One region of the Streptomyces sp. NPDC101132 genome, then DNA from elsewhere that is predicted to be linked to it. Evidence: riboswitches for the same ligand, from Rfam matches in the RefSeq annotation. Region 1 holds a riboswitch; each other region holds the start of a gene.

What was found. A riboswitch is a leader RNA that binds a small molecule or an ion and turns the genes downstream of it on or off. The one in region 1 is predicted to bind cobalamin.
Region 2: it holds a riboswitch for cobalamin, as region 1 does, so the genes downstream of both, metE (5-methyltetrahydropteroyltriglutamate--homocysteine S-methyltransferase) here and ACIQUR_RS01905 (hypothetical protein) in region 1, are expected to answer to the same signal.
Region 3: it holds a riboswitch for cobalamin, as region 1 does, so the genes downstream of both, ACIQUR_RS11450 (energy-coupling factor ABC transporter permease) here and ACIQUR_RS01905 (hypothetical protein) in region 1, are expected to answer to the same signal.
Region 4: it holds a riboswitch for cobalamin, as region 1 does, so the genes downstream of both, ACIQUR_RS10150 (cobalamin biosynthesis protein) here and ACIQUR_RS01905 (hypothetical protein) in region 1, are expected to answer to the same signal.

The regions. Positions count from the first base shown of each region.
Region 1 covers NZ_JBIVYX010000001.1:388,445-391,643, forward strand. Annotated here, with positions in the region: gene ACIQUR_RS01900 (2Fe-2S iron-sulfur cluster-binding protein) at 1-214, opposite strand, end outside; gene ACIQUR_RS01905 (hypothetical protein) at 581-1,129, opposite strand; cobalamin riboswitch at 1,487-1,621, opposite strand; gene ACIQUR_RS01910 (ECF transporter S component) at 1,760-2,572, opposite strand; gene ACIQUR_RS01915 (ABC transporter ATP-binding protein) at 2,569-3,199, opposite strand, start outside.
Region 2 covers NZ_JBIVYX010000009.1:241,928-245,126, forward strand. Annotated here, with positions in the region: gene ACIQUR_RS22275 (FKBP-type peptidyl-prolyl cis-trans isomerase) at 1-177, opposite strand, end outside; gene ACIQUR_RS22280 (5'-nucleotidase) at 253-1,188, opposite strand; cobalamin riboswitch at 1,387-1,538, shown strand; gene metE (5-methyltetrahydropteroyltriglutamate--homocysteine S-methyltransferase) at 1,723-3,199, shown strand, end outside.
Region 3 covers NZ_JBIVYX010000004.1:215,678-218,876, reverse strand. Annotated here, with positions in the region: gene cbiQ (cobalt ECF transporter T component CbiQ) at 1-86, opposite strand, end outside; gene ACIQUR_RS11455 (energy-coupling factor ABC transporter substrate-binding protein) at 90-530, opposite strand; gene ACIQUR_RS11450 (energy-coupling factor ABC transporter permease) at 527-1,240, opposite strand; cobalamin riboswitch at 1,270-1,468, opposite strand; gene ACIQUR_RS11445 (hypothetical protein) at 1,580-2,119, opposite strand; gene ACIQUR_RS11440 (L-serine ammonia-lyase) at 2,282-3,199, opposite strand, start outside.
Region 4 covers NZ_JBIVYX010000003.1:572,701-575,899, forward strand. Annotated here, with positions in the region: gene ACIQUR_RS10145 (cobyric acid synthase) at 1-605, opposite strand, end outside; gene ACIQUR_RS10150 (cobalamin biosynthesis protein) at 602-1,570, opposite strand; cobalamin riboswitch at 1,606-1,751, opposite strand; gene ACIQUR_RS10155 (hypothetical protein) at 1,880-2,131, opposite strand; gene ACIQUR_RS10160 (anion permease) at 2,152-3,199, opposite strand, start outside.

The DNA of each region.
Region 1 (3,199 bases):
CGAGGACGAGTGCTGCCAGGTGAACCGCGGTGAAGGACACGGACAACCCGGCCAGCCAGCGGTGCAGGTCCAGCAGCCAGGCCGGCGCGGGCCGGCCGCCCATGACCCGGGTGGACAGGAGCAGCCCCCACAGAACCGCCGCGGAGACCAACCACCAGGCGGTCAGCCCGGTGGCACGGGCCACGTACCACCACAGCTGGGGATCCATCGTCATGCCTTTCGTCGAATGCGTGTTCATCGGCACGCAGGCCACAGGGTTCGGGGCCGAAGCCGTCCCGCCGGCCAAGTCGCTCACGGGCGCGGTACGGTCGCCAACTGTGTAGGCGGCCGCGCATCGTTCATGTACCGGCGTATGAGCGTGACGACGCGCACGGGGGGCTCCGGAGGAGGAGCGGGACGCGCCTGACGAGCTGCCTGCTCCCGCGCTGCACGCCGCTCCGTCTCCGCCCGGTGGCGCTCTTCCTCCTTCGCCCGCTCGTCGGCGGCGAACGCCGCGACCAGGAGCAGCGTGACCGCCACGCTGCCTCCGCAGACCGCTATCCGCGAGACCGCAGCCGGATGACATCGCCTCTTGACGGGCTCAGTGGTCAACCTTGCCTCCGTGACCGTGGGTTCGGCGATCTCCTGGGGAGGCTGAGAACCGCTTCGCGGGCTTGGGGCCTACAGGCTCGGGGTCCTCGCGCTTGACACCCTTGCGCTTGGCCTCCCCCACCTTGCCGCGCTTGCCCCTGTCGGCGACCTTCCCCTTGTCGCCCTGCTCGCCCTCGTCGTTCTCGTCGTGGACGTCGCGCTTGCCTTCGCGATCACCCTTGTCGCCCTTGCTGGGCGGACGGGGTACGGCGGGCTTGCGCGGGCTGCTGTCGGGCCTGGGCACCGATGCGTCGGACCGTGCCGGCACTTCCACTGTCCGCACGACGTTCCCAGAGGGCGGCGCAGGCATGTCGACGTACCGCGTCACCTCGACCGTCGGCACCGGGCTCGGCTCGGTGGGAACCACGGGCCGGACCCCTGGCGGCTCGGCTTCGACGGCCCGCGGCGACTGGCCGGTGAGAGCGGCCACGGCGATGACCCCCGAGACCCCGACTGCCACAACGGCACCCGCCAGCGCGACGGCATGGCGATGCTCCATGGAGCTTCCTCCGATTTGTTCTGGACATGCCCAAGTACCCCGGACGGGGACTTCAGGCAGTGGACGTACTTAGGCCCGGCGTCAGGGTGCGGGACCAAGAAGGAACCAGCCGCCAGGTGCGCCTGATTGGCGTCGCGTCAAGCAGCGGGTGCCTGCCTCCGGCCATCGTTGGTGCGTGCACGGCTGGGCGCCAGGGCCCCCGCCGCGTCGCTCACAGACAGGGGAGGCCGGGCTTGCGCAGCCCGTCACGTACGGGCGCAACGAGCGCACCCCCGCCCGAGAACGGGGTGGGGCGAATGCCTCTGGCAGCGGTGAGCTGCGGCACAGTGGACCTCCCTGGGGAACACGCGTCCCATTCGGCGGAGCATGTGCGACAGCGCGGGGTCTGACTCACCGATCACGTAAGCCCGTGGGGCCCGTTCCCGGTACACAGTGGCGCGACCGTGCCGGAGTTGCACCGGACTTCCGCGCGCTGTCACATGAACAGGGAAAACGTACTGGGCAGCGCTGGTTTCAGCCAAGGGCGCACAGGGGCGCCATTCATCACACTAACTACCCGCGTGCGCCCCGCGTGGGCGACGGAGCGCAGCAAGGCCGCGGTCCAGAGACAGAGGGTGAGCCCGACCCGGCTCACGTCTTGTGCCCGCCGGTGCGGTCGAAGCGGACCGGGGCCTGGAAGCGTGCCTTGCGAGCGGCGCGGCGGAAGACCGTGAGGACGGCCGGTCCGGCCAGCAGGATGCAGACCAGGTTGGTGGCCGCGCGACCGGTGTCCCAGCCAAGGGAGGTCGCCAGGTCGAAGGCGAGGTAGCGCTGGAACTGCTCGGTGAAGGGCAGACCGGGCAGGTACGCGATGGAGCTGTTGGGGTCGAGGGAGAAGGGCCAGAAGGAGAGGTTGAGGAGGAACCCGAAGAGGTACCCGGAGACCGAGCCGTATGCGGCGAGCATGAGGACCTCGCGGCGGCCGGTGGCCTTGGGCAGGAGGCCGGCGAGCATGCCGACGAAGGCGCAGCCGAACATCTGGTACGGCATCCAGGGCCCGACCCCGCCGGTGATCAGCGCGGAGGCGAAGAGCGAGGTGCAGCCCAGGGTGAAGCCGAAGCCCGGTCCGAAGACGCGGCCGGCGAGGACGAGGATGAAGAAGACGGTCTCGATGCCCGCGGTGCCGGCGCCCAGGGGGCGGATGGCGGCGTTGACCGCGGACAGCACGCCGAGCATGGCGAGGGCCTTGGAGTTGATGCCGCCCTCGGCGATCTCCGAGATGACGACGGAGAGGACGATCACCAGCAGTACGGCAAAGATGAGCGGCGGGGCGTAGTTCGAGCCGAACTTCCCCGGGGCGACGAGGAACGGCCAGAAGAAGGCCACGACCCCGAGGAAGGCGGCCAGGGCGATGACCAGGGCGGCCCGCGGGCCGATGCGGATGGCGGGGCTGAGCGCGGTCATGTGGCCGTGTCCGTTCCGTCGTCGGCGGTCAGGGCGTCGACCGCCTGGGCGACGGTGAGGTACGGGAGCGGTGCGAGGATCTTCGCGGTCTGCGGGGCGAAGACCGGTGAGGCGACGATGACCTCGGCGGTGGGGCCGTCGGCCACGATGTCGCCTTCGGCCATGACCACGACGCGGTCGGCGGCCCGGGCGACGAACTCGACGTCGTGGGTGGAGATGACGACGGCCCGGCCTTCGGCGGCCAGGTCGTCGACGATCCTGATCAGCTGCTCCTTGGCCCGGTAGTCCAACCCGCGAGTCGGCTCGTCGAGGAGCAGGACGTCCGGGGCCGCAGCTAGTTGGATGGCGAGGACCAGGGCGAGCTTCTGTCCCTCGGAGAGGTCGCGCGGATGGGTGGTGTCGGGGATGCCGGGTGCCAGGCGGTCCAGGAGCGAGCGGGCCGTGGTTCCGTTCGCGGTCACTGCCGACTCGGCGTCCGCCTGCTCGAGTTCCTGCTTCACCGTCTCCAGGTACAGCAGGTCGGTGGGCGTTTGCGGGACCAGACCGACGAGCCCTCGCGCCTCGGCGGCGGGAAGCTTGCGAGGATCGGCCGGTTTCCCCGTGCCCGACGGTATGCCCACCGAGCCC
Region 2 (3,199 bases), on a different contig from region 1:
GTCCCAGGAGGCGTCGAACTCCTGCCCGGTCTCGAAGGTCACCCCGACGTAGTGGACCTTGACCACCATGCCCGGCTTCACCTCGGGCCCGTCCCCGACGACCAGGTCCCGGACGGTCAGCTCGGCCGGAGCCGCACCCTCCGGAACCACGACCTCCGGCTTCTCCAGCGCACCCATTGCAGCCCCATCACTCGCCGTCGACAGTCCCGGCACGGACCGGGCGGACACCCGGACACCCCGTGCCCCGGATGATCACGGTACCGGCGCGTTCACGATGCCGAACGGCACGTGGACGCTCGGGGTGGCCGGCGCCGTGCCGTTCAGGTGCGCGACCTGGTCGTCGAAGAAGATGTGCGGGTCGAGCGCGCGCATCACGGCCGCCTTGTCGACGCCGCCGAGGAAGAAGGCGTCGTTCACCCGGAGTCCCCACTGCCTCAGGCTCCGCACCGCCCGTTCGTGCGCGGGGGCGTCCCGCGCGGTGACCAGGGACACCCGCAGCCGGGGCCGGTACGCCGGGACCGCGCGCCGCTCCTCCTCCTCGCGGCGCTGGATCCGGTTGACGCCCGCGAGGAACTCCCGCAGGGGGCCCGGGTCGTGCGGGGTGGTCGCGTTGAGCACCTCGTGCGCGCGGAACTCGTCGATGCCCGCCGACTGGTAGATCCGCTCGGAGGAGTCGTCCGCCAGGACGCCGTCGAAGTCGAAGGCGATCCGCAGCTCCCGGTCGGCGTCGTCGTCGACCCGCTCCGTCCTGAGCACGTGCCCCGCCGGCAGCCCGTCGGCCATCGCCGCACGGACGTCGGCACCGTCGGCCGACAGGAACAACGACATGTTCAGGGCCGGCATGAACCGGTGCGACGGCCGGCCCTGCCGGAAGACCGCCCGGCTGATGGGCAGACCGTGCGCCGCGATGGAACGCATCACCCGCAGCCCGGTGTCGGGGTCGTTGCGCGACAGGATGATGACCTCGACCAGCGGATCGGACGGATCCGCGAGGTCGTTCAGCGACAGCAGGCGCCGCACGAAGGGGAAGGCCACGCCCTTGCCCAGGACGTCGTCCGCATGGGCCTCCTGGCAGGCCCGGTACGCGTCCTCACCCCGCTCCCGGAACACCGCGTCGCACTCGGTGAGGTCGAACAGGGCACTGGAGGCGATCCCCACGACGAGGCGGTCGGACAGGTCGTACTTCATCACGCCCCCCGCCGGCACACGTGCAACACCGAGGGGGTTATCACCCGTTCGAGCCGGCCGAAAACGCGTACCCCCCCCGCCGGGGCGGCGGCCCTGGCACGCGTCCGCATGCCGGACGGGGGTCGTCACCCGGCAGGCGTCCGGCATACGCTGGCCGGTGCAGCTGGTTCGCCCCGTCCGCCAGGCGGGATGCGTCGCAAGAGGGAACCCGGTGGGAATCCGGGACTGCCCCGCAGCGGTGAGCGGGAACGACCGCCGTCATACGCACTGGGACCGCGAGGTCCTGGGAAGCGACGGCCAGTAGGTGCCCGCCTCTTCGGAGGCCGGCGTGCCCGCGAGTCCGAAGACCTGCCCGTTGCCCGTGCCGGCCCGAGCCGTGCGCGGATGTCCCGGTGACCTCGTGGGCGGGTCGGCGTACACAGCAGACGGTCGACCGCGCGTGCCGCGCGGGTCGTGGCCGTCCGCTCCTCGTACCCCTTCGCGCCTCCGGGGCCCATCGGGATCTCAGGGATTCATCTCGCGAAGGAGATCTCCGTGACCACCAAGTCCGCAGCCGCGGCAGCAGGCGCCACCGTCCACGGCTACCCCCGCCAGGGCCCGAACCGTGAGCTCAAGAAGGCGATCGAGGGCTACTGGAAGGGCCGCGTCACCGCCGACGCACTCCGCACCACCGCCGCGGACCTGCGCAGCGCCAACTGGCAGCAGCTCGCCTCCGCCGGCATCACCGAAGTGCCCACGGGCGACTTCTCGTACTACGACCACGTCCTGGACACCACCGTCATGGTCGGCGCGATCCCCGCACGCCACCGGGCCGCCGTCGCCGCCGACACCCTCGGCGGCTACTTCGCCATGGCACGCGGGACCCAGGACGTGCCGCCGCTGGAGATGACCAAGTGGTTCGACACCAACTACCACTACCTGGTCCCCGAACTCGGCCCGGACACCGTCTTCACCGCCGACCCCGCCAAGCAGGTCGCCGAGCTCCGCGAGGCCCTCACCCTCGGCCACACCGCCCGTCCCGTCCTCGTCGGCCCCGTCACCTACCTGCTGCTCGCCAAGCCCGCACCCGGCGCGGCAGCCGACTTCCGGCCGCTGACCCTGCTCGACCGGCTCCTGCCCGTGTACGCGGAGGTCCTCACCGCCCTCCGCGCCGCCGGCGCCGAGTGGGTGCAACTGGACGAGCCCGCCCTCGTCCAGGACCGCACCCCGGCCGAACTCAACGCGGCCGCCCGCGCCTACCGCGAACTCGGCGCCCTCACCGACCGGCCCAGGCTGCTCGTCGCGTCCTACTTCGACCGGCTCGGCGAGGCCCTGCCCGTCCTGGCCAAGGCACCCGTGGAGGGACTGGCGCTCGACTTCACCGGCCCGGCCGCCGCCAACCTCGACGACCTCGCGGCCGTCGGCGGACTGCCCGGAAAGCGGCTGGTCGCAGGGGTCGTGAACGGCCGCAACATCTGGGTCGACGACCTGGGGAAGTCCCTGACCACCCTCGGCACCCTGCTCGGCCTCGCCGACCGGGTCGACGTGGCAGCCTCCTGCTCCCTCCTGCACGTCCCGCTCGACGCCGCCGCCGAGAAGGACGCCGACCCGCAGATCCGGCGCTGGCTGGCCTTCGCCCGGCAGAAGGCCGCCGAGATCGCCACCCTGGCCAGGGGACTCACCTCCGGCACCGCATCGGTGGCGGGCGAACTGTCCGCCAACCGCGCCGTCCTGGCCTCCCGGGCCGCGTCCCCCCTCACCCACGACCCCGCCGTCCGCGCCCGCGCGGCGGCCGTCACGGAGGCCGACCGGCAGCGCTCCCAGCCCTACCCCGAACGTGCCGCCGCCCAGCGCGCCCACCTGCGTCTGCCACTGCTGCCGACCACCACGATCGGATCCTTCCCGCAGACCGACGAGCTCCGGGCGGCCCGTGCCGACCTGCGGGCCGGACGCATCGACACCGCCGGCTACGAGGCGCGCATCAAGGGCGAGATCGAGGAGGTGATCTCCTTCCAGGAGAAGACCGGCCTCG
Region 3 (3,199 bases), on a different contig from region 1:
GTCAGCCCGAGCCCCAGCACGGCCTTCTCCAGGGGGTGGCGGCGGCGCCAGCGGCTCGCGTGCGCCGCCGCGTCGATGGGCAGCACCGGCTACGCGCCCGGACCGGCCGAGCCGGCGGAGCCGGCGGAACCGACGGAACCTGACGGAGCGGATGAACCGGCGGAGCCGGCCGGCTCCGCCGCGTCGCCCGCGGCGCTCTCCCGCGGCATCCCCGCGGCCCGCAGGGCGCTCTTCAGCTCGCCCTGCCGCCGGCCCCGCCGGAGCCCGAAGTAGTACGCGAGCACGCCCGCGCCGAGCGCCGCCTGGAGCGCGAACAGCGCCGACTCGATCTCGCCCGACGGCGGTTCGTACAGCGGCGAGAACCAGGGCTCGTAGTCCGGCTCCAGCTCGGTGATCGCCGCCTCGGCCTGCGCGTCCGCGCCGGCGAACGGCTCCTCCTTGCCCTCGCCCAGCCCCAGCGCGAGCGGCAGCACCGCCAGCGCCGCGACCAGGAGCAGCAGCAGGGAGTTGATCTTCGCGTTACGGCTCATCGCGCCACCTCCGCGGCCGCACCGGACTGGCTGCCGGATCCCGCGCCGGCCCCCCTGAGCACCCCGAGGCGCAGCAGGTCCGCCTTGCTCGACTGCGACAGCAGCCGCATCACGAGAACCGTCAGCAGCCCCTCGCTGATGGCGAGCGGGATCTGGGTGAGCGCGAAGATGCCGCCGAACTTGGCGAGCGCGCCCGCGAATCCGGTGCCCGGGTCGGGGAACGCCAGGGCGAGCTGGACGCTCGTGACGCAGTACGTGCTCAGGTCCGCGACGAACGCTCCGAAGAACACGGACACCATCAGCGGGACGCCGGTCCTGCGGAGCAGCAGGTACGTCCCGTACCCGGCCCAGGGGCCCGCGATGGCCATCGAGAAGACGTTGGCGCCCAGCGTGGTCAGGCCCCCGTGGGCCAGCAGCAGCGCCTGGAACAGCAGGGTGATCGTGCCCAGCACGGCCATCACCGGCGGCCGGAACAGGATGGCGCCCAGCCCGGTGCCCGTGGGGTGGGAACAACTGCCCGTCACCGAAGGGATCTTCAGGGCGGACAGGACGAAAGTGAACGCTCCGGACGCGCCGAGCAGCAGCGTGCTCTCGGGGTTCGCCTTCACCTCACGGGTCAGCGCGCGGACCCCGTGGACGACGAAGGGAGCGGACGCGGCGCCCCAGGCGGCCGCGTGCAAGGGGGGCAGAAACCCCTCGGCAATATGCATGAGTGGGGGAGACCTCTCCAGCACCTCGTGGATGGACAACGCGCCCTGGCCGGTCTCCTGGCTCACGGGTGCTGATGCCCGGGCTCCGCCTTCCCGGGCCGCGCGGTCGGTCAGCCGCGGCAGCCCAGTGGCTTCCTCGCGGAGTGGAGCCGGACTTCCCGATCACAGTGGCGAGGGCCGCACCGGTTTCACACCGGTTTCCCGTACACCAAGGCCCATTGACCCTAATCGCCCGTGTGGAGCAGCCACAACCCGGCCTCCCCTCCGCCGGACGCGCGAGGGGCCGGACGCGTACGCGCCCGGCCCCTCACCCCGCACCCCGCCGTCGTGCCGGAGCGCTCAGCAGACGTTGGTGTGCTTCACGTCCAGCACGAAGCGCTCCGGGTTGTGGAGCTTGAACGTGCTGTAGTTCGGATAGGTGTTGAACGCGGCGCCGAAGGTGACGACACCCTCGTAGTCGCCGGTCAGGGCGATGCCCTTGAGCTTCGGCAGGTAGATCTTCTGAAGCTTCGGGCCCTTGTAGACGGACTGGCCCGCGTCGTTGTGCGCCGCGGCCGGCGTCAGCCTGACCTCCAGGAAGTACCGCCCGGCGAGCGGCACCAGCCTGCCCGAGCCGTCGTAGCGCAGCTCGGAGACCCGCTTGACCGTCGTCGTCGGGATGTACCCCTTGATGTCGATGACGATCCGGTCGTACGTGCAGTGCCCGCCCCAGCGGGCGTTGACCACGAGCGGCGTCTGCGTCGCGGTGGTCGTGGCGGGAGCGGCCGCGCGGGACTGCGCGAACGCGGAAGCCGGTACGGCGAGCCCGATCCCGGCGGTGAGGACGACACCCGTGGCCACGGCCACGAGGCGCCGGCGGTTGAAGTGACGGTGAGGCATTGAGTCCCCCGATTCTCCGGATGTGGGGACAGTGGTGTCACTACGGAAGACACCCGGCACCCCCCGTCCGGTTGCACGGTCCGGGCAGGAAGAAGGGGCGGTACCCGGAGGATCCGGGTACCGCCCCTTCGGCGTCCTGCCGTCGTCGGCGCGACGGTCAGGTCAGCACTCGATGACGTTGACCGCGAGGCCGCCGCGGGCGGTCTCCTTGTACTTGATCTTCATGTCGGCGCCGGTCTCCTTCATGGTCTTGATGACCTTGTCCAGGGAGACCTTGTGGCTGCCGTCGCCGCGCATCGCCATCTTCGCCGCCGTGACGGCCTTCACCGCCGCCATGCCGTTGCGCTCGATGCACGGGATCTGGACCAGGCCGCCGACCGGGTCGCAGGTCAGGCCCAGGTTGTGCTCCATGCCGATCTCGGCCGCGTTCTCCACCTGCTCCGGAGTGCCGCCCAGCACCTCGGCGAGGGCGCCCGCCGCCATCGAGCAGGCCGAGCCGACCTCGCCCTGGCAGCCGACCTCGGCGCCGGAGATCGAGGCGTTCTCCTTGAACAGCATGCCGATCGCGCCCGCCGCGAGGAGGAAGCGGACCACGCCGTCCTCGTCCGCGCCCGGCACGAAGTTCATGTAGTAGTGCAGGACGGCCGGCAGGACGCCCGCGGCGCCGTTGGTCGGGGCGGTCACGACCCGGCCGCCGGCCGCGTTCTCCTCGTTCACCGCCATCGCGTAGATCGTGGTCCACTCGCTGCGGTGCATCATCGGGTCGCCCTCGGTGCGCAGCTGGCGCGCCGTCGAGGCGGCCCGGCGCTTGACCCGGAGGCCGCCGGGGAGGATGCCCTCGCGGGACATGCCGCGCTGGACGCAGGCCTGCATGACCCGCCAGATCTCCAGGAGGCCCTCGCGGATCTCCTCCTCCGTGCGCCAGGCCTTCTCGTTCTCCAGCATCAGCGAGGAGATCGACAGGCCGGTCTCGCGGGTCAGCCGGAGCATCTCGTCGCCGGTGCGGAAGGGGTACTTCAGCACGGTGTCGTCGAGCTTGATCCGGTCCTCGCCGACCGCGTCCTCGTCGACGACGAAGCC
Region 4 (3,199 bases), on a different contig from region 1:
AGGTAGCCGGCCACCAGCTCCTGGTCCTCGGCGCCGAGCAGGGCGGTGGTGCCGAAGAACGACGCGAACACCCCGCCCCGGTCGATGTCGCCGACCACGACGACCGGGAACCGGGCGGCCCGCGCGATGCCCATGTTGACGATGTCCGTGCGCCGCAGGTTGATCTCCGCCGGACTGCCGGCCCCCTCGCAGATCACGGCGTCATACGTGCCCCGCAGCTGCTCCAGGCAGTCCGTCACCACGCCGAGCAGCTGCTCCTGGCGGCCGCCGTGGTAGCCGCGCGCGCTCATCTCGCCCACCGGGCGGCCCAGCAGCACGACCTGGCTGGAGCGGTCGCTGCCCGGCTTGAGCAGCACCGGGTTCATCAGCGCGGTCGGCTCCACCCGGGCCGCCTGGGCCTGCATGGCCTGGGCGCGGCCGATCTCGGCGCCCTCGCGCGTGACGAAGGAGTTGAGGGACATGTTCTGCGCCTTGAAGGGCGCGACCTTCACGCCCTGCCGGGCGAGCCAGCGGCAGATGCCGGCCGTGACGACGCTCTTGCCCGCGTCCGAGGTGGTGCCGGCGACCAGCAGTCCGCCGCCGAGCCGTGCCGAGGAGCCGCTCATGCCCTGCCTTCCTGGTGGGTGCGCGCGACGCGCGCCGCGAGGGTCCGGCCGGCCACGCAGGCGCCCAGCGCCAGCCAGGTGACCCGCCGGGAGAGCCGTACCGCCCGTTCGATGTCCGGGACGGCGACCGGGCGGCCGGCCGCGCCGTTGAGCACCGGCCGGTGCTCGACGCGTCCGCCGTACGCGAGGGTGCCGCCCATCCGTACGCCGAGCGCCCCCGCGAAGGCGGACTCGACCGGTCCGGCGTTGGGACTGGGGTGCTTGGCGGCGTCCTGCCGCCAGGCCCGGACCGCCCCCCGACGATCCGGGCCCGCCAGCACCGCCGCGGCGGCCGTGAGCCGGGCTCCCGGCCAGCCCGCGAGGTCGTCCAGCCGGGCCGAGGCCCAGCCGTAGCGCAGGTAACGGGGCGACTTGTGGCCCACCATGGCGTCCAGGGTGTTCACCGCGCGGAAGGCGGCGAGTCCCGGCACGCCCGCGACCGCGCCCCAGACCAGGGCCCCGACCACGGCGTCCGAGGTGTTCTCGGCGACCGACTCCACGACCGCCCGCGCGATCTGCTGCTCGTCCAGCGCGTGCGGGTCGCGCCCGCACAGGTGGGGCAGGCGTTCGCGGGCCACGTCGGTGTCGCCGGCGGCCAGCGCCCCGCCGATGGCCCGCGCCTCGCGGGCCAGCGAGGTGCCGCCGACCACCGCCCAGGTGGCGGTGGCGGTCAGCGCGATACGGAGGGGGGCGGGCCGGGAGCGCACGGCGCGGGCGCCGAGCGCGCCCAGGGCCGCCGCACCACCGGCGCAGAGGAGTGTGTGGAGTGCGCCGCGGCCCCGGTGGTCGCGCCAGAGGGCGCGTTCCACTGCGGCGGCGGCGCGACCGAAGGCGGCGACGGGGTGCCCGCGGCGCGGATCACCGAGGATCCGGTCGCCGATCAGGCCCGCCGCCGCGCCGTACGCGAACACGCGGTCGGCACGCATGGCAGGTATGTCCTCACTCAGGGTCCGCGCCCTGGTTCGACGTAAACCGGCGGTGAGAGTTCCTGGCTCCCGGGGCTGGTGTGCTCCCCGGTGACAGTGGCGGGACCGCGCCGGATTCGCACCGGACTTCCTCTCCTGCCGCCGTGATGGCTCGGGCAGTCCACCACGCACCGCGACAGCCCGTCAACTTGCCGTTGACCTGCCCTTAAGGGAACGCCCGGGGGAGTGCGGGCCCGACCGGGACGACGCGCCGCGGCACGCAAAAGAACTCCCCCGCGGGTGTCCCGCGGGGGAGTTCGGGCCGTCAGGTCAGCTGACGATGAGGTAGATGCCGTACGCCACGGCCGCCGCGCAGAGCGCGAAGGAGGCGTACGCGCCCGTGCGGGCCAGAGCTGCTCCCCCTCGGCCTTCGGCCTGGGAGGTACCCCCATCGCCCTGCTCGGTGGCCGCCTCGTGCTTCGAGAGGCCGACGATGCCGAGGGTGAACAGCGTCACCAGGAGCACGGTGGCCGACAGGCTCACGCCGAAGACGGAGCCGAGGGCTGCCCAGTCGATGTCCATACCGCTTGATCCTCTGTGGTTCAGACCGCGGCGGCCGGGGCCGCCGGGGACTCGGGGTGCTGGGAGGGGGCCGGGATGGTGGCCTTGAGGTCTTCGTCCGCGACGGCGGCGGTGGTGCCGGCCGGCGGCGGGGTCACGGCCGCGATGGCGGTGGTGACCACACCGGGCTCCTCGGCGTCCACGTCGTTGACGTTGTTGTGGTCGACGACCTGGCGGCGGGAGACCAGCCAGATGGCGAGGCAGGAGCCGACGAGGAAGACCGCGACGGCGGCGACGCCCCAGTCGCCCTGGCGGGTGACCAGCTCGGCGCCGGCGCTGACCAGCGCGGCGGCCGGCAGGGTCAGGCCCCACGCCACGAACATGCGGGTGGCGGTGGACCAGCGGACCACGCCGCCCTTGCGGCCGAGGCCGGCGCCCATGACCGCACCGGAGCACGAGTGGGTGGTGGAGAGGGAGAAGCCCAGGTTGGAGGAGGCCAGGATGACGCTCGCGGCCGAGGTCTGGGCGGCGAAGCCCTGCTGCGGCTGGAGGTCGGTCAGGCCCTTGCCCATGGTGCGGATGATGCGCCAGCCGCCGAGGTAGGTGCCGAGGGCGATGGCCAGACCGGCGGAGACGATGACCCAGACCGGCGGGTTCGCGTCGGGCGCGATGGCGCCGCCGGCGATCAGGGCCAGGGTGATGATGCCCATCGTCTTCTGCGCGTCGTTGGTGCCGTGCGCCAGGGAGACCAGGCCCGCGGAGGCGATCTGCCCGGCGCGGTAGCCCTTCGCGGAGGTCTTCTCGCCGACCTGGCTGCCCAGCTTGTACGTGACCTTGGTGGCCAGCATCGCTGCCACGCCGGCCACGATCGGGGCGGCGACGGCGGGGATGAGGACCTTGGTGACGACGACGCCGCCATTGACGGCGCCGATGCCCGCGGACGCGACCGCGGCACCGATCAGACCGCCCATCAGGGCGTGGGAGGAGCTGGACGGCAGTCCGACCAGCCAGGTCAGCAGGTTCCAGAGGATCGCGCCGACCAGGGCGGCGAAGATCACTTCGGGCTGGATGCCCTCCTCGTTGACCAGG